4 regions of the Sphingobacterium sp. GW821-FHT03E03 genome follow, and region 4 is predicted to be linked to each of the others. Evidence: riboswitches for the same ligand, from Rfam matches in the RefSeq annotation. Region 4 holds a riboswitch; each other region holds the start of a gene.
The links. A riboswitch is a leader RNA that binds a small molecule or an ion and turns the genes downstream of it on or off. The one in region 4 is predicted to bind S-adenosylmethionine.
Positions count from the first base shown of each region.

Region 1 (5,199 bases), on a different contig from region 4:
CTAGAGGTAGCGCCAAGAAGCTTAATACTCATGTAATGTTTAAAAAAAACGATGAATTCAGTGAATAAATATGTTCTCCAGGCCTTGGATAATTATCCATATTATCTGGAGGATACCCTAGAATCCTTATCCTATGCCTTGTCATATGATGAATCCAATACCATGGCATTGTGTCTAATGGGACGGGTCTATGCGGAGCAGCTGTTTGATTATGAACAGGCAAAGAAATATTTTCAGGAAGCTTTAAGCCATAATGTGCATGCTTTGGAGGTGTATCCTTATTTTATACAGACCTTGATAGACATGGAAGATTATGAAGCCGCCAAGAAAACCATCAAATATGCGTTGACATTGCCGGGGATGTCTCTGGCTGTAATCTGGATCAAGAAGGTGCTGCTACTTGAGAAATTAAAAAAATACAAGAAGGCTTTAAAAATCCTCAAAATGGCCAAGTTGGATAATCTGAACAGCGATCTGTCCACGATCATAAAGTCTATTGAGGATCGGATTCAAGGAAAATTGGAAATGAATAAGACGGGTAAAAAGAGAAGTAAATAACAGACGAAGACGCTTGATGCCGGATAAAGTATTCAAAAAAAAAAAGCCCAAGATGAAATTTCATCTTGGGCTTTTATCAATATAGTTTAAGAATTATTCTGCTCTTAAGATTTTCGCAGCTTCAACCATAGATTCTAAAGCAGCTTTAGTTTCAGGCCAAGCACGAGTTTTCAAACCACAGTCAGGGTTAACCCAAAGTTGTTCCGAAGGAACTACCGCTTTTGCTTTGCGCAATAGGTCTACCATCTCATCTTTGCTTGGTACGCGTGGTGAGTGGATATCGTATACACCGGGACCGATATCGTTCGGGTATTTGAAATCACCAGCAAAAGCATTCAATAATTTCATTTGTGAACGGGAAGTCTCAATTGTAATTACGTCTGCATCCATTGCTGCGATATCTTCGATTACATTGTTGAACTCAGAGTAACACATGTGTGTGTGGATCTGCGTATCATCCTCTACATTAGATGAAGATACACGGAATGCACGTACAGCCCAGTTTAAGTAATCTTTTTGATCTGCTTTGCGCAATGGTAATCCCTCGCGGATCGCTGGCTCATCGATCTGAATGATTTTGATACCTGCTTTTTCCAAAGCTTGTACTTCGTCTAAGATCGCCAATGCGATTTGGTAAGTTGTGGTTGATCGTGGTTGATCGTTACGTACGAAAGACCATTGTAAGATTGTTACAGGACCAGTCAACATCCCTTTAACCGGACGGTTTGTCAATGATTGAGCGTATGAAGACCAACGTACAGTCATATCTTCTGGACGGTATACATCTCCATAAATAATTGGAGGTTTTACACAACGTGAACCATAGGATTGTACCCAACCGTTTTGTGTAAATGCATATCCAGCTAATTGCTCACCGAAGTATTCAACCATATCATTACGTTCGAACTCACCGTGAACCAATACGTCAATATCCAATTGCTCTTGAAGGCGGATTGTATTTTCTGTTTCTTCAGCAATCGCTTTATCGTATTCTTCTTGTGTGATCGATCCCTTTTTCAGATCAGCTCTCCATTTACGCACATCTTTTGTTTGTGGGAAAGAACCGATTGTTGTCGTAGGGAATGCTGGTAAGTTGAATTTCGATTGTTGTGCCGCTTTACGGTCAGCAAAAACTGATGTACGTTTTGCATCATCATCAGTAATGTTGCTTGTCCGTGTTTTAACTTCCGGTTTGTGGATCAACGGAGAAGTACGGCGGCTTTCTGCAGCAGTTTTGTTGGCTTCGAAACGTTTTGTTGTTTCTGCATCAACTTCACCTTCTGCTAAAATAGCTAGATCTTTTACCTCTGCTAATTTTTGTTTTGCGAATGCTAACCAGTTTTTAACTTCAGCAGGTAATGATTGCTCATTATGCTCATTATCTAAGTCAAAAGGAACGTGCAATAAAGAGGAAGAAGGAGCAATCCAAACGCGGTCTTTGCCTAATGCATCAACTGCTTGTTTGATTTTAACCAATGATTTTTCGTAATCGTTTTTCCAGATGTTACGGCCTTCAACAATACCTAATGATAATGTCAATGAAGCTGGAACTTTAGCTAAAACTGTATCCAATTGGTTTTCTCCACGTACTAAATCCAAGTGTAATGCATGGATAGGTAAGTTAACCGCGATATCTTCGTTGTCTTTTAAAGCTTCGAAGTAAGTTGTCGCGATCAATTTGATGTTTTTGGCAGCAGCAGCCAATTTCTCAAACGTAGGTTGGTATAATGCTTTTACTTTTGCATCTAAATCTAAAGCCAAGAAAGGCTCGTCGATCTGAACATATTGTGCTCCAGCTTCCGCCAATTTAGACAAGATTTGCTCATATACAGGAACTAATTTGTCCAATAGGTCGATACGGTCGAAACCAGCTTCTTTTTCTTTACCGATCAAAAGGTAAGTGATTGGGCCTAATAAAACAGGTTTTGTCTCAATACCCAATGATTTTGCTTCGTTGTATTCATTTAAGAATTTCTCAGAAGTCAATTTGAACTCTTGATCTTTTGTGAATTCAGGAACCATATAGTGGTAGTTGGTATCCAACCACTTGGTCATTTCCATTGCAGTCACATCAATTCCCTTTTGTTGGAAACCGCGCGCCATTGCAAAATATAAGTCTAAGCTGTAGTTGTTGTCTACTTTATTCAACAAAGAATGGTAACGAGCAGGAATTGCACCAACAGTAAGGGTTAAATCCAATACTTGATCGTAAAAAGAGAAGTCGTTGGAAGGGATCAAATCTATTCCAGCATCTTTTTGTGTTTTCCAATTGCCTTCACGAATTTTTTTTGCTGTGTCCAATAATTCCTCAACAGAAGATTTTTTAGCCCAATAGGCCTCATTGGCTTTTTTCAATTCGCGGAACGCGCCCACACGAGGGTAACCTAAATTGTTAGTCAATAACATAATAATGTTTTTAATATTTCTTTTCAACTATATTTCTTGCTAGAGAGAGAAGGACACACTAGAATTTGGTGACTTCGGCTTATCATTCCCATATCAAGTAGGGTAGAATTTAGCACCTTGTCAAGGGACAGGTTGCTAAGGCTTCATCGGGTCTATTCCCTCTGCCTTTCTCTATAAGCGATGCTAAGTTAGAACATTTCTTTTTGATATGCAAATTTTTTATAAAAGTGCATCTATTTTTTATATTCTACTAAGGATAGAAATGTTTTATTTCTTTCTTTTCATTGGAAAGGAGGGTGAAATCACGCATTGGTATCTCACCCTCTATGCCTTTAACTCACCAGGAGTTTGTAACCTTTTCCGTGGACATTGACGATTTCAACCTTGCTGTCTTCTCTTAGGTATTTACGAAGTTTGCTCAGGAATACGTCCATACTTCTACCTGTGAAGTAATTGTCGTCATGCCATATTTTTAATAAAGCTTCTTCCCTAGTCAAAACATCATTCTTTTTTAAACAAAGTAGGCGAAGTAATTCAGCCTCTTTTGTCGATAGTTTTTGCATCTGACCTTTGTAAGAAATCTGCTGACTTGTATAGTCGAAAAAGTAATCTCCAATTTCAAACTTATCTGCAACTACTTCATCCTCTTTATCTCTGACACTTCGTTTCAATAAAGCATTAATCCGAAGAAGTAACTCCTCAACACGGAAAGGTTTTGTGATATAATCATCTCCACCCAATTCAAACGCTTCTGTCTTGTCCTCCATCATGCCTTTTGCAGTGGCGAAGATAATCGGTACGGTACTATTTGTTTTTCTGATCTCACGGCCCACGGTAAAACCGTCTTTTTTAGGCATCATGACATCGAAAATGCATAAATCATAATCATTTTTTTTGAACTGGGAAACGGCTTCGTCTCCATCAATACAGAGCGTAACGTCAAATTTTCCCTTTAATTCGAGATAGTCCTTTAAAAGATCCCCCAAATTGGGATCATCCTCTGCTAATAATATCTTTTGCATAATGAATCTATTAATTTTCACTAATGTTCCCTGAATATACAAAAAAGGAACGTGTTATTTTTTTACGGGCAAAATTACTTCAAAGGTTGTGCCCTTATCTTTCTCACTTTTTACGGTGATTCTTCCATTGAGTCTTCTCAAAATATCCTGAACATAACTTAAGCCCAGACCAAAACCTTTAACGTTGTGGACATTTCCGGTGGGGATACGATAAAATTGATCGAATATCTTTTGAAGGTGATCCCTACTCATGCCGATTCCGTTGTCTGCGATGGTGATAACAATGTTATCGCCAATATTTTTAGAACCGATATTTACATGTAGATCTCCTTTACTGTACTTAATTGCATTGTCCATTAGATTGTAAAATACATTGGAGAAATGCAGCTCATCTCCGACAACAATATCTTTTGTCGCGGCGAGATCGATACTGAATTTTCCGCCGATATTCTGCATCCGGAGCTGCATACTGTCTGTGACAGCGGCTACAAGGTCATTGATATGGACATCTTCACGATCAAGTTTTAATGTTTCTTTCTCCAGTTTTGCTAAGTCTAATACCCGCTCAATATGATTTCCGAGGCGAACATTCTCATCGTAAATGATATTGGCCAATTTCTGTACACGTTTGTGGTCCGCATTGATGTCCGGATCCTTGAGTGATTCACTGGCGATCATAATCGTGGCCACAGGAGTTTTAAACTCATGGGTCATGTTATTAATGAAGTCAGTTTTCATCTCAGATACCTTCTTTTGTCTAAAGATAATGATGAGAGTATAAGCAAAACATCCGACCAATAGAAACAAAAGGGTGAGCATAGGAAGTAGCAAGTAGCTCATGTTGTCTGCTATGATTGCTTTTTTGTTGGGGAAGTATATGGTCAGCTTGCCCGGCGCAGCGCCAACATCGCCTTTAAAAAGAGCTGTAGAATACTTTGTGGTATTTATGGGATTGTTTAGTTCGGCCTCATTGAGAATATTATTTAGCAAAATATTGCTGGTGCTCCATATCTCGATATTAAACGGTGCCTTGATGTCACGATGGATCAATTCTTCCTTTAGGAGTTCTTGGACAATAATAATGTTCAACCGATCCTTAAGTGGTCTTTTCGCCAATTCCATTCCGATAGCGACATCTTCGATGTAATCAGCTTTTTTACCACCAAGCATGGCAACAGAATCGTAAACATTGAAACCGTAGCCTGCATTTTTT
Region 1 covers NZ_JBWKUH010000003.1:137,766-142,964, reverse strand. The annotation lists gene AC07UV_RS05650 (hypothetical protein) at 52-558, shown strand; gene metE (5-methyltetrahydropteroyltriglutamate--homocysteine S-methyltransferase) at 652-2,964, opposite strand; SAM riboswitch class I at 3,041-3,144, opposite strand; gene AC07UV_RS05640 (response regulator transcription factor) at 3,297-3,986, opposite strand; gene AC07UV_RS05635 (ATP-binding protein) at 4,041-5,199, opposite strand, start outside.
Region 1: linked by a shared signal. The riboswitch ahead of metE (5-methyltetrahydropteroyltriglutamate--homocysteine S-methyltransferase) and the one ahead of AC07UV_RS06690 (O-acetylhomoserine aminocarboxypropyltransferase/cysteine synthase family protein) in region 4 are both predicted to bind S-adenosylmethionine.

Region 2 (5,199 bases), on a different contig from region 4:
AATAAAGGTGCTCAACCTACTGACACAGCTCGTGCTATCCTTTCTTACAAAGGTGTTCTTTACAAAAAACACTTACAAGGTGGTGTGAAAAAAGGTGCTTTTGATGAAACTGCTGCTGAAGCTAAATTCACTGCTTGGACTGAAGCTAACGAAGCTAGAATCTCTGGTAAAAAAGATGGTTTAGCTCAATCTAAAGCTGATGCTAAGAAAGCTGCTTTAGCTGCTGAAGCGAAGAAAAAAGAAGAAAAAGCTGCTGCTGTAGCTGCTAAAAATGCTCCTGTAGCAGAAGAACCTGCTGCTGAAGAGACTGAAGCTCCTGCATCAGAAGAAACTGAAGGTTAATTCTTTCATAAAGTATTCGAGAAAGCCGACTCAATCTTGAGCCGGCTTTTTTAATAAAATAGTTTATGTGTTAAAATGTGATGCTGATTGCTCTAATTTAAAATAGGAGCAGCTATACCATCATACCGCTATACAAGAAAATGAAAATTAAATAGATGCTGAATTTACAGTGGAAGCTGGAAAGAAAAGCATCTCAATACTAATATCCCAATACGCAATACTACAAAATGACTATTGATCAAAGTTTTTATATAGGCTATATCAGCAAAACACGAGGTCTAAAAGGCGAGATGCAACTGTTTTTCGAATTTGAAGACTATGAGAGTTTGGATATAGATGTCGTTTTTTTGGAGGTCAACAAAAAGCTTGTACCTTATTTTATCGATGCTATAAAACTGCAGAAAAATAGTACCGCCTACGTGACATTTGAAGATGTCGATCATATCGACAAGGCACAGGTGCTCGTTCACAAAAAGGTTTATCTACCCAATGATAAAATGCCAGAACGGGATCCCGATGATTTTAGATATACGGATTTGATCGGCTTTTTGGTGATTGATGAAACTCATGGTGAACTGGGGAAAATTACAGATGTACAGGAATTTCCACAACAATTCGTCGCGACAGTTGATATGGACGGTAAAGAATTGATGTTCCCACTATCCGACGACTTAATCGTTGGCATAGATGGAGAAGAAGAGATTATTGAAGTGGAATTGCCTGAAGGGTTAGTTGATCTTTATAAAGAATAAAAGTGGACGTCTTGTAAATTAATCCTTGATTACAAATCGGAATTTACTTTGGAGGGTCCGTCTTGATTCCTATAAATTTGAATCGAAAAAGGTCTAAGTTCGTAAAGGAATTTAGACCTTTTTCGATTCATTAAGTTGAGGTTTTAAATCGTATTTTGCTTCATCTGACAAAATTTTTGTCTTGGGACAGTCAGGGATCTCTTACTCTGATGGATTTTGTTTAAATTGGTACTGAATAATCAATATATTGACCATTATAAACGATCTGTCTTGAAACTATTACTGCTAATTATTTCAACGATATTCTTATCCTCTTGCGCTTTCTTTGGGAAGAAAAAAGAATTTCCGATCGGAAATTATCAAGTTATCTGTGGTTATACCAATGACGGCTACCTAGAGGCCAAAGCTAAGGATCCACTAAATATTGAACCTGATACATATTGTGATCATCCACTTCATCATCGTTCCTTTCTCTCCCTTCAGGATAAAGGACAATTTGTCCTCGCGATAGGTGATATCTTAATCTATGGCAAATATCGATTTGAAGGGGATAAAATTGAATTGGTGGATGATAAAAAGGGAACCCTCTCTTTGGATATAATTCAAGTAAAAAAGAATTTCGTACAATTGAAAGGTGATTTCTCCCAATTCAATTCAGCCCATTTGCCAAATACGGAACGGTTGTTTCTCAATTTTGAATTGGACAAAACACCCATTCGCGAGCAGCCTAGTAAATTTGATAGTGTAGTCAATCTTTGGCGTAATATTCCGACAAGTGCTGAAAATGATCAAGAGGTAAAGGCCCGGGCATTAAACTTTTTAGATTATTCTATTGCATACTTTCAGCACATCTCAAATTCTGGCGTCCATAGTGATTATAAGATAGATGGGATTGAATCTCCAATTACTTATGCGCAAAATGGCATTGTACTGAAACAATGGGAAGACGTTCCTGTTTCATGGAAAGAGCTATTTTACAACGAGGAGAATGCATTGGTTGCCTATAAATATTTAATGGATGGATTTAAGTACGGAGAGAAGGAGAAATATAGTGTCTCAGGTCTGTTGCTAATCACATTCTATTTAAAGAATCTACGTAATTCTCTTTCAACTTTGAAATAATTTGCATGGTAAAATCTGGGAAAACGACAGCTTTGTTGCTATAATTTATAGCTTTTCGAAAAAATATTTTTGTTGTTTGGTTTTTTAAGACGATATTAGCAACGCTTATAGAGAAAGGCCGAGGGACTAGACCCAGTGAAGCCTTAGCAACCTGTATTGTTCAAGGTGCTAAATTCTACCCTGCTCCATGTGGGAAAGATAAGTTACATGCAGATAGACATATCCTCGACTTGTGCGTTTCGATGTAAGCCAACCCAAACTTAAAACAGTTTTTTAATGAAGATTATCGACCATATCCAGAATGCTAAAGGAAAAACATTGTTTTCTTTTGAGCTATTACCTCCTGCAAAGGGACAGGGCATCCAAAGTATTTTTAAAACAATGGATGAACTGATGGAATTTAAACCTCCCTTTATTGATGTAACCTATCATCGGGAAGATTATATCTATAAGGAACATGCAAGTGGGCTGTTGGAACGTGTATCTTATCGCAAGCGACCAGGAACAGTGGCGATATGCGCTGCGATCATGAATAAGTATAAAGTGGACGCAGTACCCCATCTGATATGTGGTGGCTTTACCAAAGAGGAAACTGAAAATGCTCTGATCGACTTAAATTTCTTGGGTATCGATAACGTATTGGTATTACGAGGTGATGCACGTAAAGGAGATGCTGATTTTATTCCAAGTGAAGGCGGACACGCTTTTGCAACGGATCTATTGGAACAGGTAACGGATATGAATAAAGGGAAGTACCTCCACGAAGATATTATCACATCTGAAAAAACCGATTTTTGTATTGGTGTCGCAGGATACCCTGAGAAACACTTTGAATCCCCTAATTTCAATACTGATTTTAAATATCTGAAGCAAAAAGTGGATATGGGTGCTGAGTTTATTGTAACTCAAATGTTCTTTAACGTGGAGAAGTATAAGGAATTCGTGACCAAATGCCGTGACAATGGAATCCATGTGCCTATCATTCCAGGCCTAAAACCATTGACGACCAAAAAACAATTGGTTACTTTGCCAAGAATTTTCCACCTGGATATTCCTGAGGAATTGAGTGATGCAGTTGCAGCATGTAAAACTAATGCTGATGTAAGGCAAGTAGGCGAAGAATGGCTTGTGCAGCAATGTCAGGAACTGATTAAATTTGGTGCGCCAGTATTGCACTTTTATACCATGAGTAATCCTGGGCCAACGAAAAAGATTGTCGAGAAGTTAGCCTAAAAAATATAAGAGAAGCGAGGGATTTTCCCTCGCTTTTTTATTGAACCTATAGCGGATATACCGTTTTGGACTTGTGAAATGAATCGCATTTACTCCATGGCCTATGTAGCTTATGGGATGAAGTATGCCATTACCCCTGCTTTCAAAATCAGCATTTCTCTTTTCACTATAGAAGTGGCCTCTTTCAAAAAATATTTTTAGTTAGACGGTAGTGTTAAATAGTGTTAATTAACATTTTTAAATCGAGATAACTATTTAATTTAAAGCACTAAAAAAATAAGATATACACCAATTGTCCTTATGATGTATAATAAATTAAACTCACGATTTGGTTTGGCCTGTGGCCTCATTGCTACTTTTGTCTACATTGTTACTGTCGAAAAGACCGTGAGCTGGTGGGATTGTGGTGAATTTATCGCCTGTGCGTATAAACTTGAGGTGGCACATCAACCTGGCGCTCCGCTATTTTTACTTATTCAGAATGTTTTTTCCAATCTGGCTTTCGGTAATACAGGGCAGGTCGCCTACTGGATGAATATTGGTTCGGCAGTCTGTAGCGGTCTGACGGTGACATTTTTATTTTGGACAATCACAGCGATTGCTCGGAAGATTGTAAAGAAGCCACAGCAATCTGCTTTTTCTTACTATTTACAGATCTTTGGAGCGGGTGCAGTGGGGGCTATGGCCTTTAGTTTCAGTGATACCTTCTGGTATTCGGCCGTAGAATCCGAAGTGTATGCGATGTCTTCACTTTGTACAGCCGTGGTTTTCTGGGCGATTTTTAAATGGGAAGTGCGTGCGGATCAGAATGGAAGTGACCGCTGGCTGATTTTTATCGCTTTCGTCATGGGGCTTTCGATCGGAGTCCACCTGTTAAATCTTTTGGCTATTCCGGCCATAGCCATGGTGGTGTATTTTAAAAGGACTTCAGAAATTAATTTTAAAGGTATTATAAAGGCATTTTTATTAGGGATATTGGTTCTTGCAGCAATCCTTTGGGGCGTTATTCAGTGGCTGATCGGTTTTGCTTCCAAAATAGATCTAGTGTTTGTGAATTCTTTTGGACTGGGATTTGGTACAGGAATTCTTTTGTTATGTCTACTTTTCGCTGGCTCAATTGTATATGGTCTTTTTTATTCCCATAGAAAACGCATGTATACGTTAAATACAGCTTTATTGGTATTTTGCTTTATTCTGTTTGGTTATAGTTCTTATACCATGGTGCTGATCCGTGGAAAGGCAAATCCATCCTTAAATAACAATGCGCCTGATAATGTCTTTTCGTTTTTGGGTTACTTAGGGCGGGAGCAGTATACGCGAGAGCCTCTGGTCAAAGGTCCATATTATGATTCAAGGGCTGTGGATGTCCAAAGCAAGACCAGTTATCGGAAAGATGAATCCAATTATACGGCATTTACACAGGTTGATAAGTATACATTTGATCGCGAAACATTTTTTCCACGTATCTATAGCCAGGATGCAAATCATCAAGCCTACTATAGAAGTTATCTCAAGTTGAAAGAGGGCGAAAGACCACAGTTCTCCGATAACTTTGAGTTTTTCTTTAATTTTCAATTGGGAGAAATGTATGCCCGTTACTTCTTATGGAATTTTGTTGGCCGGCAGAATGACAAGCAAGGCTATGGATCCTACACGGAGGGCAATTGGCTCTCAGGAGTGAAAACGCTAGATAATTGGCGCCTTGGTGGGCAACATGATCTTTCGGAGTCACAGCAACATGATCCCAGCC
Region 2 covers NZ_JBWKUH010000016.1:46,886-52,084, forward strand. The annotation lists gene AC07UV_RS17115 (30S ribosomal protein S16) at 1-342, shown strand, start outside; gene rimM (ribosome maturation factor RimM) at 570-1,094, shown strand; gene AC07UV_RS17125 (hypothetical protein) at 1,365-2,216, shown strand; SAM riboswitch class I at 2,319-2,421, shown strand; gene AC07UV_RS17130 (methylenetetrahydrofolate reductase) at 2,493-3,449, shown strand; gene AC07UV_RS17135 (DUF2723 domain-containing protein) at 3,750-5,199, shown strand, end outside.
Region 2: linked by a shared signal. The riboswitch ahead of AC07UV_RS17130 (methylenetetrahydrofolate reductase) and the one ahead of AC07UV_RS06690 (O-acetylhomoserine aminocarboxypropyltransferase/cysteine synthase family protein) in region 4 are both predicted to bind S-adenosylmethionine.

Region 3 (5,199 bases), on a different contig from region 4:
ACCAAAGATGGCGAGCTCATTTTGATGGGACAATTGGATAATGGTGTGGACGGTAAAGGAATGCAGTTTAAAACACGTGTCCGCGCGCAGATAAAAGGCGGGAAACAGCTTGTAAAAGGACAATCTATTGTTATTCAACAGGCTGACGAAGTGCTGATTTATGTGGCGACAGATACCGATTTTAAAGGCAAGGATTTTGAGCGTACAACAACCGAAACTTTAACAAAGGCTTTAAAAAAATCCTATAGCCAGCAGTATGCCGAACATCTGCGAAACTATTTGGCCATGTTCAACCGTTTGTCGCTTCGATTGGGGCAGTCGAAAGATGACTTACCGACCGATGAGCGTTTGGTGGCCTTTGGTAAAGAACCGGATCAGGATCCGGGGCTGGCAGCCTTATTTTATCAGTATGGTCGCTACCTTAGTATTAGCAGTACGCGTTTAGGTCTGCTGCCGCCGAATTTACAAGGGCTATGGGCAAATCAGATTCAGACACCCTGGAATGGGGACTACCACCTGGATATCAATGTGCAAATGAACCATTGGCACCTCGGGGCGGCCAATTTGGGCGAGCTCAATGAACCCTTGGTGGGGCTTGTGGAAGGCCTTATGGCCCCGGGGGCGAAGACCGCGAAAGCATACTATAATGCACCGGGCTGGGTAGCCCATGTGATCACCAATGTATGGGGCTATACCGAACCCGGAGAGTCTGCTTCCTGGGGAATTGCCAATGCGGGCTCGGGCTGGCTCTGCAATAACCTTTGGGAACATTACCTCTATACCGAAGATATAGATTATCTACGACGCATATACCCGATTCTCTATGGGGCAGCACAGTTTTACGCCAGCGCCTTGACTGAATACCCCGGTAAAGGTTGGCTGTTGACTTCGCCATCGGTATCTCCCGAAAATTCCTTTAAGCTTCCTAATGGCCACCAGGCAAACGTCACGATGGGACCAACGATAGATAATCAGATCGTACGTGAATTATTTGGAAATATCATTCATGCAGCGGGATTATTGGGCAAACAATCGGATCCTTTTTTAACGAAGGTTTCAGCGCAATTGAAACGCTTAGCACCGGCAGTGCAGCTAGCCAAAGATGGCCGTATCATGGAATGGATCGAAGATTATGAAGAAGTTGATCCGCAGCATCGGCATATCTCGCATTTGTATGGTTTGTATCCAGGCTATTTGATCCGTTATGATGAACATCCAGACTGGCAGCTAGCCGCTAAAAAAAGCCTAGATGTACGGGGAGATGATGGGCCGAGCTGGGCCATTTCCCATAAACTCTTGTTTTGGACCAGATTGCATGAGGGCGAACGGGCCTATAAATTATTTCGGCAGCTGATGACACCACGTGTCGATACACATATTAATTATGGTGCTGGGGGCGGTGTTTATGCCAATTTGTTAACAGCAGGCCCCCCATTTCAGATCGATGGTAATTTTGGTGGAGCAGCTGGTATTGCCGAGATGCTGGTGCAGTCCCATCAGGATACGGTGTATCTTCTACCGGCGACCCCTGAAGCCTGGAAAAAAGAAGGTCAGGTCAGGGGAATGCGCATCAAAGGAAATCATACCATAGACATGGAATGGAAAGATGGTAAGATACTGAACTATCAGATTTATTCACCCAAATCACATCAACTTCAGGTATGTATAGATCATAACTGGGTCGCCTATCATACAAAAGAAAAATAAAAGGGTCCCTAGTCTGCAATTTTTGCAGGCCGGGGATCCTTTTGTCTTAAAAATCTCATTGCATACACATGTGTTATACACAATTACATGTAAATATGAAAAACAGAGAAGACAAGACGGTAGTCGGTACTTCTGCGCTGAAAGTGCTATGACTGCTGTCTTAAGATTGCAATGGAATCAATACATTGTGTTCCAAACGTACAGGGACATGCTTCACTGAGGTAAAACCGTCTTCCTTGGAAATGATGTTGGATAGATCCAGTCCTCTTTTGGAGAAAGTACTGAGCAGCGCTGTCCGAAAGGTCGCTTTGGCCGAGCCCCAACCCTGTCCCAAGATTGTATCGTTATTGAGCTGTATTAGTTCGTCTGTGGAATAGTAGCTGAATTTTTCCAGTAAGTGTTGGTAAAGATTTGTTGTTGTAGCCATACAATTTAAAAATTTAAAGGATTAAACCATAAACTGTATCCAGATCTTGTTGGGGAAAAATAACCGTTGTATAACGTTTATTTTGGTCGAAACCCGTATTAATTTACCACCGCGGTGTCTACACTCGGTTGGTATTGCATCATGCAATTCTGAATACTCTACAAATATAGTAGATTATTTTTTAATATTAAAAATATTTTTGTTTTTTTGGTAATTGGGCGTGGATAAGAAGACTAAGGCCGGCAAAAGTGAGTTTGGTTTTTTGGCTGTGGTTTGGTTATGAAGTGGATAGCTTGACCGATAATTTATCATGTTACTGTAATCTCGTCGAAAATACTTTAAAAAACAGAGATAAGACAATACTTTTGCGGCATGAATAGAATTGCGGAAATTAACGAATACATTGCTGCCGAACGCGAGGTATTATTGCAACACTCCTTGTATCCTAAAATCAAAACGATCAAGAATCTACGTTCTTTTACTGAAGGGCATGCGTACGCTGTATGGGATTTTATGTCTTTATTAAAAGCTTTGCAGATTAAATTGACCTGCACAACTTTACCTTGGTTTGCAAGTGAGCACCCTTCGACACGCTATCTGATTAACGAAATTGTATTAGCGGAAGAATCCGACGAATATATCGATGGTCGCCGTTTGAGCCATTTTGAAATGTATCTGGACGCAATGAGTGAAATGGGGGCAGACCTGCACCTGGTTAACAAGTTTATCGTGAGCGCCAAGAAATCCAAAAGTATTTTTGATGCCATTGCATTGACAACCTTGGATAAAAGGATCAAGGATTTTCTGAATTTTACTTTTGAATTGATCGAAGAAGGGGAGGTACATAAAATTGCTGCTGCCTTTACATTTGGTCGTGAGGATCTTATCCCGGGTATGTTTACCTCCATTTTGCAGGAGCTGAAAACCAACTTCCCTGAATCGAGCTTAGATAATTTTATCTACTATTTCCAACGTCATATTGATTTGGACGGTGATGAGCATGGCCCTTTGGCAATGCAGATGATCAGCGATTTGGCCAAAGAGGATGATGAGAAGTGGGAAGAAATGAAAATAGTCAGTAAAGAGGCGCTTCAAAAGCGCATTGAACTCTGGAACGCAATAGAAGATTCCCTATAAGGAATCTTCTATTTTTTATTGAGCTCCTGTCCCGCGTTCATTTTTATTCTGTAATAAATGTGAATATGTATTTGTTGCATAGTGATTTCATACAGTTTTTAACCTCCATTTCCCCAGAAATGGTATTATCCGGAGAAGAGGCTGTGCTAACAAAAATTCCCCCACTAAATTATTTCGAAGAATTTTCTGCTAGATCTTTTATCTGCATACGAACTTAGTGCTGTTGTGCTGTTTTTTAGCCAATTAGCATGCGGAGAATTGCCACTAGAAGAGGTTGACACCAAGGACAGCTTGGTCCTGGTTTTGGCAGATTTTGTCCTTTTGTGGAAAATTGATTGAAAAATGTCTTTTTTACATAACATATTGGCGTTTGTGAAGAAATTCATTTTTCAATTAGTGTCTAAGTTTGCAACGCAAAAAAATAACAGAAAGACATTGAACTTTTTTTCGTCGCATTGGACAAAAGCTATAGGTACCGTTTTGGTACTTGTATGCTCGGTTTTAGAAACGCAGGCCCAGGACTCGCTACGCACCTCACTTGCTGATCTGATCAGTAAGTCGTTGCAAAACAGTAAGTATATCGAACAGTCGCATTTGCAATTACAGGAAAAAGGAATAGCCCTGCGGCAGCAACGGATGGAATTGCTGCCGAAAATCGGTGTCAGGGCTTCTGCCAGTTATGCGAGCAATATGCCGGTCTACGATCAAGGTATATTTGCCAAACCATCACAACACGATGTTATCCATTACCTATATGATACCGGACTCGATTTCTACCTGAACCTTTACAACGGCCATCGGGATCTTATGAAAATCGAATCAAAAAAGCTCGAAATGGAACTGGCCAACATTGATTGGAAAAGTTCCACGGCGCAGATTAAGCTGGAGATCTGTAACTTGTTTCTGGATCTGGATTTAGCCTATCGCAACAAATTGCTGATCGAGCAGGATATCAAAGATCAGCGGACACAATTGAAAGAGATCGAACACCGTTATACAGCCGGTGTTGTGCTGCATAGTGATGTCTTAAGGATTTCCCTCGAATTGTCCAAGCGTGAACTGCTGCTGGTACAGATCGCTAATGATATCAAGATCATCAACCAAAAATTGCAGCTGATCGCAGATATACGACAAGAAATTATCCCGATGTGTGCCACGATGGAAAGTCATCCGCTGAACTATGCAGAAATCGTTGCTGTTGCCAAACATCAAGCTTTTGTACTGTTGAAATCCGAACAGGAAGTTGCGTTGAAAAAACTGAGTATCAAACAGGCGAAGTCAAACTACCTGCCCGAACTAGGCCTGAGCAATACATTTACTTTTGCGAATCCACAGGTATTTCTATATCCATATAATGCGAGCTGGTACAATTTAAATATCGTAGGACTTAAATTGAACATCCCAATATCCGCATTGTACCTCAATAAAAATATTGTCCGAGGAGCTCAAGTTGCACTAAAGCGAGAGGAGGTCAAACACCATCATGAGGAGGAAGTGGTGGAAAATGAACTGTTGCGGGCTTATCTGGATTATAATCTAGCACTGGAACAACAGGCTGTCTGCCAAAAAAATCTGGCCCTTGCCAACGAAAATGCCCGTATTATAAAAAATAGGTATTTCAAGTCTTCGGCGCTGATTACAGATCTATTGGATGCAGATATGCAATGCCTCAAGACAAACTTTGATCTGGAATCCGCCCGGATCGCGATACAGAAACATTATTATTTTATTGAATTTTTGAAGGGTACTATCTAATGAAACCTAAATCAGGCCGGTCAATGACCGATGTAAAATTGACCAGAATCACCAATTGGTTGGCTGGGATTGCTTTGTTGGCACTTTTATTATGGGGTGGGAGGATACTCTGGCTACGCATCCGGTATACCTATACCAATGATGCACAAGTAACCCAGTATATTAATCCCATT
Region 3 covers NZ_JBWKUH010000007.1:20,599-25,797, forward strand. The annotation lists gene AC07UV_RS10515 (glycoside hydrolase family 95 protein) at 1-1,707, shown strand, start outside; gene AC07UV_RS10520 (5-oxoprolinase) at 1,868-2,134, opposite strand; SAM-I-IV-variant riboswitch at 2,203-2,296, opposite strand; gene AC07UV_RS10525 (DUF3050 domain-containing protein) at 2,507-3,271, shown strand; gene AC07UV_RS10530 (TolC family protein) at 3,644-5,026, shown strand; gene AC07UV_RS10535 (HlyD family secretion protein) at 5,026-5,199, shown strand, end outside.
Region 3: linked by a shared signal. The riboswitch ahead of AC07UV_RS10520 (5-oxoprolinase) and the one ahead of AC07UV_RS06690 (O-acetylhomoserine aminocarboxypropyltransferase/cysteine synthase family protein) in region 4 are both predicted to bind S-adenosylmethionine.

Region 4 (5,199 bases):
TCACGGTCAGATCAGTGAGCAGCAGGAACAGATCCGTTCATTGTTGTTCCGCGAGAAAAAAATTATTGGTCATCAATGGCCCAAAAGTAATTATTGGCTTAGTCAGGTTTATGGCCTGATTGATCTACATGAACTCATCATCGCCCTCGATCATGACTATGATGCAATCCGCAAGAATCTTGCAGATACGGGTAGCCTTCCTGTGATCCGTCGTGCAATAAAATTGTTGGCCTTAGAAATTGATAGCTTCTCACAGCCACATATAAGATTCCGATATGCACAGCAATTGTATTACAATACAATTAAACTGAATGAGCTCTTGACCGAGCTTAAAAACATTCAGCAACAACAAGCTGGTCCAGCCGGCCCTATCCTAAGGTCGATTATCACCAATATGGAGTCTATTCTTGAGGTACTCCGTCGGATTCAGGTTGCTTTTTATCAGAATCAGGAAATTCAGGACAAAATAGATACAGCGGAATATCAACAATTTATCAATCGCCCCCTAGGCAGTCTGAGTGAAATCAAAAATAAACTTCACCTTAAAAATCCGTTATTTCGTTTTGCGCTACGTATGGCCCTACTTTTTGGTGTTGGCGCATTGATCGGCATTCTGTTCCTAGACTTCAAATATACGTATTGGATTTTGCTGACCATCGCTATCGTAGCGAGACCGGCATTTTCGATGACCAAAACACGCAACATCGAACGGATTGTAGGTACATTTTCAGGTATTTTGATCGGCATCTTCTGTCTAGCATTCTTCCAAAGTCTCCCCTTATTACTGAGCCTATCGGCAATCGGTCTTTTTGGCTTCTTTCTATTCAACCGATCCAATTATATGGTCAGTGTTATTTTTATTACATTGGGCGTTGTCATTGCGCTAAACCTATTTGAAGGCAATATCGATCTTATTTTGGGCAGTCGTATGGCTTTTACATTGATAGGTGCATTTCTGACCATCGCAGGATACTTCTTGATTCCAGTACGCCAAAGCTCAAGCTTGGTCCATTTAGCAAAGGAGGTTGCAAGCTACAACCAACATTACTTCCAGATTATCAACCAACGGCTATCAGACAATCTACAGAGCTCCTTTGACATCCGGTTAGCACGTAAAAAGGCGCAAACAGCGATGGCACTATTTTCAGACTCCATCAACCAAATGAAGAAAGAACCTGAGCACAAATGGATAGATTGGTCCCATATCCACCATTTTCAAGCACTCTCCTATCGCGTCAATTCGCATCTAGTCGGACTTTCCATTTCCATCAGTAAAAAGAATCCGGAAGTCCTGCACAAAGACATCTATGTCAGAATAGATGAGTTAAAATCGTTATTGACAGATTTGGATCAAATAGCGGAACATATCTCACCTAGTAAAAAATAAGGTGAAATTCCGTCCTTAAAAAGTAAATAACCACGTGATTTTCAACTCAGCCTATATTTCTGTAGGTTATTGGGAACATGTATTTACAAAATAGTTTTAATTAAAAAATTGTTTTTCTTTTGCATTAATAGAAAAGAAGTTTATATTTGCAGTGTCTTCAGATGAAGATTTCTAATCAACACCTTCCTTAATCAGCAGGTCTTGATTTATAAAGAAGTGGCGAGAGACTGGCTCTATGACCCACTGGCAACCTTCAATTTGGTTGAAAAGGTGCCAAATCCTGTCCAAAGCAATATCGTTTTGGAGCATATAAATGAAATAAGACAATGATTATTACATTACACAAAACCATCAACAATTTAGGTTCATTTCAGACGAACCAACTAATAGGTAAAGGAGCAACACATAGCATTGCCATGTCTATGCGAATGCGCATGCATATGCACCTCCCAACTTGTTAAGCATCATTCTCCTTTTTCCCGGATAACGATATTAATAGACCTTTTCAGCAGGTGTGTATGCTTCCTTTTTTTCCTTGTTAACATTTTTTTGAACCCTTAAAATCTGATATATTATGTCTTCCAACAAAAATCTAAAATTCGAAACGCTACAAGTTCACGCTGGCCAAGTGGCAGATCCAACCACTGGATCCAGAGCGGTACCTATATACCAAACATCTTCATTTGTATTTGAGAATGCTGAACATGGAGCCAATCTATTTGCGCTGAAACAATTTGGCAATATCTATACACGGATAATGAATCCTACGACGGATGTTTTTGAACAACGTATTGCAGCGTTGGAAGGTGGGGTTGCGGCTTTAGCTGTTGCTTCGGGTCAAGCGGCACAATTTATCGCCTTAAACAATATTCTTGAAAAGGGAGATAACTTTGTGGCAGGTTCTAATTTATACGGTGGTACATTTAACCAGTTTAAAGTTGCTTTCAAACGCTTGGGTATCGAAGCTCGTTTTGCGACCGATGCCGAAGCAGACAAAATTGAAGCTCTTATTGACGATAAAACAAAAGCTATCTATGTGGAGACCATCGGAAATCCTAGTTTCAACATTCCTGACTTTGAAAAAATTGCTGCTGTTGCTAAAAAATATGATTTACCTTTAATTGTTGATAATACGTTTGGTGCCGGAGGTTATCTGTTCAAACCATTGGAATATGGTGCACATGTCGTCGTTGAATCTGCAACAAAATGGATCGGCGGTCATGGCACAAGTATCGGTGGTGTCATCGTTGATGGCGGGAATTACAATTGGGGCAATGGAAAATACCCACAATTTTCCGAACCATCCGAGGGCTATCACGGCTTGGTATTCTCTGAAGTATTCGGTGAAAAAGGGCCTTTTGGCAATATTCAATTTGCTATCCGCGCCCGTGTTGAAGGTCTACGTGATTTTGGTCCGGCACTTTCTCCATTCAATTCATTCTTATTGTTACAAGGACTTGAAACACTGTCATTGCGCGTCCAACGCCATGTGGACAACACCTTAGAGGTTGCCAAATGGCTTGAAGCCCATCCACAGGTAGAGAAGGTAAATTATCCAGGATTAAAAAGTTCACCGAGTTTTGCCAATGCGCAAAAATATCTTAAAAACGGTTATGGTGCTGTCCTTTCCTTCCAGTTGAAGGGTGATGCTGCTCAAAAAGCTAATGCTTTTATCGACAGCCTAGAGCTCATCAGCCATTTGGCCAATGTAGGCGACACAAAATCATTGATCATCCATCCTGCTGCAACAACACACCAACAGTTAAGTGATGAAGATCAGGCAAATGCGGGTGTATTTCCGGGGTTATTGCGCCTTTCTGTAGGGATCGAACATATTGATGATATCAAAGCCGATCTACAACAAGCATTCGATAAGATCAAATAATCAGGTACATCCATTAATTTAAACGTAATGAGCAGGCATATTTATCAACATCCCGAGCCCTTTGTATTTGAAAACGGGAAGGAACTTGTCGATTTACAGATTAGCTACGAGGTATTTGGTGAACTCAATGCTGATCGCAGCAACGTAATCTGGGTCTGTCATGCCCTGACGGCAAATGCGAATGTATTGGACTGGTGGCCGGGCCTATTTGGTGCTAACGATCTATTTAATCCGAATGATTACTACATCGTATGTGCCAATGTAATAGGATCCGCCTACGGTAGTAGCAATCCCCTATCCATCAACCCGGCAACAGGTCAGCCTTATTACCTATCCTTTCCGGAGTTTACGGTAAAAGATCTGGTCAATGCACATCAATTGCTCGCAGCTCATTTGGATATCAATAAACTTGAGGTTCTAATTGGCGGCTCGCTAGGTGGCCAACAGGCCCTAGAATGGGCCGCTTCCAACAGGATCGCAATCAATCAACTCATTGTTGTCGGCACCAATGCGGTACATTCCCCCTGGGGAATCGCTTTTAATGAAAGCCAACGTTTAGCAATTACAGCAGACCGGACCTTCTATGCCAACCATCCCGATGGTGGTAAAAAAGGGCTTAAAGTTGCTCGCTCGATTGCGCTGTTATCCTATCGCAATTATATCACCTATGACCATACACAACGGGATGAGGATGACAGTATAGTGAATGAGTATAAAGCTGCCTCTTATCAAAATTATCAAGGCGAAAAACTTGTCAAACGCTATAATGCATATAGTTATTTCTACCTGACAAAGGCCATGGACAGTCACAATTTAGCCCGAGGAAGGACTTCTTTGGAGGCAGCATTGTCCGGGATCAGCTGTCCGACATTGGTATTAGCTGTCAATACCGATGTATTGTTCCCGCCAGCCGAACAGCGATTTATAGCGCAGCATATTCCAAATGCAACTTATCAGGAGATCGAATCAAGCTATGGCCATGATGGATTTTTGATAGAGACAAAAAAACTGACTGCTATTATCCATAATTTTTTAAAGAATAAGAAAGCGTATATCAACGAATTAGTCTAAGAGAAGTAAACAATTATATAAGAGAATTTAAGAAGAGATATGAGTAATAAATTAACGATAGGGATGTTTGGGTTTGGCGTGGTAGGCCAAGGTCTCTACGACATTATCAAAACCAAAAATCTGAATCTGGAAATCAAGAAATTTGTCATCAAAAATGCGGACAAAAAACGTACGTTACCAGCGGATCTGTTTTCAACAGATGCTGAGGCAATCCTGGCGGATCCAGAAATCAACACTGTTGTCGAACTGATCGATGATGCCGAAGCTGCATACAAACTGACTGTACGCGCATTGAAATCAGGCAAAAATGTGGTATCTGCAAATAAAAAGATGATTGCCAGTCACCTCGAAGAGTTGGTAGATATTCAACATGAATATGGTACCAGCCTACTTTATGAAGGCGCTGTCTGTGGAAGTATTCCTATTATCCGTAACTTGGAAGAATACTATGATAACGAGCTTTTGCATTCGGTCAGCGGTATATTCAACGGATCTTCCAACTACATTCTTTCGAAAGTCTTTAATGAAAACCAACAGTATGCAGATGCGCTAAAAAAAGCGCAGGAACTGGGTTTTGCTGAAACAGATCCTACTCTTGATGTTGGCGGATATGACCCTAAATTTAAAGTCTGTATCGTCGCTTCACATGCTTATGGTATCTATGTCAAACCAAATGATGTCTTCAACATCGGTATTGACAAATTGGGTCAACAGGATATTCGCTTTGCAAAGGAAAAGAACTTAAAAATCAAGTTGATCCCTACAGCCAAAGAGATCGACGGTAATAAGGTCGTGCTTTATGTACTTCCTCGTTTGGTAGGTAAAGAAAGCATGTTATACAATGTAGAAAATGAAA
Region 4 covers NZ_JBWKUH010000004.1:50,571-55,769, reverse strand. The annotation lists gene AC07UV_RS06695 (FUSC family protein) at 1-1,387, shown strand, start outside; SAM riboswitch class I at 1,591-1,703, shown strand; gene AC07UV_RS06690 (O-acetylhomoserine aminocarboxypropyltransferase/cysteine synthase family protein) at 1,962-3,272, shown strand; gene AC07UV_RS06685 (homoserine O-acetyltransferase family protein) at 3,300-4,343, shown strand; gene AC07UV_RS06680 (homoserine dehydrogenase) at 4,383-5,199, shown strand, end outside.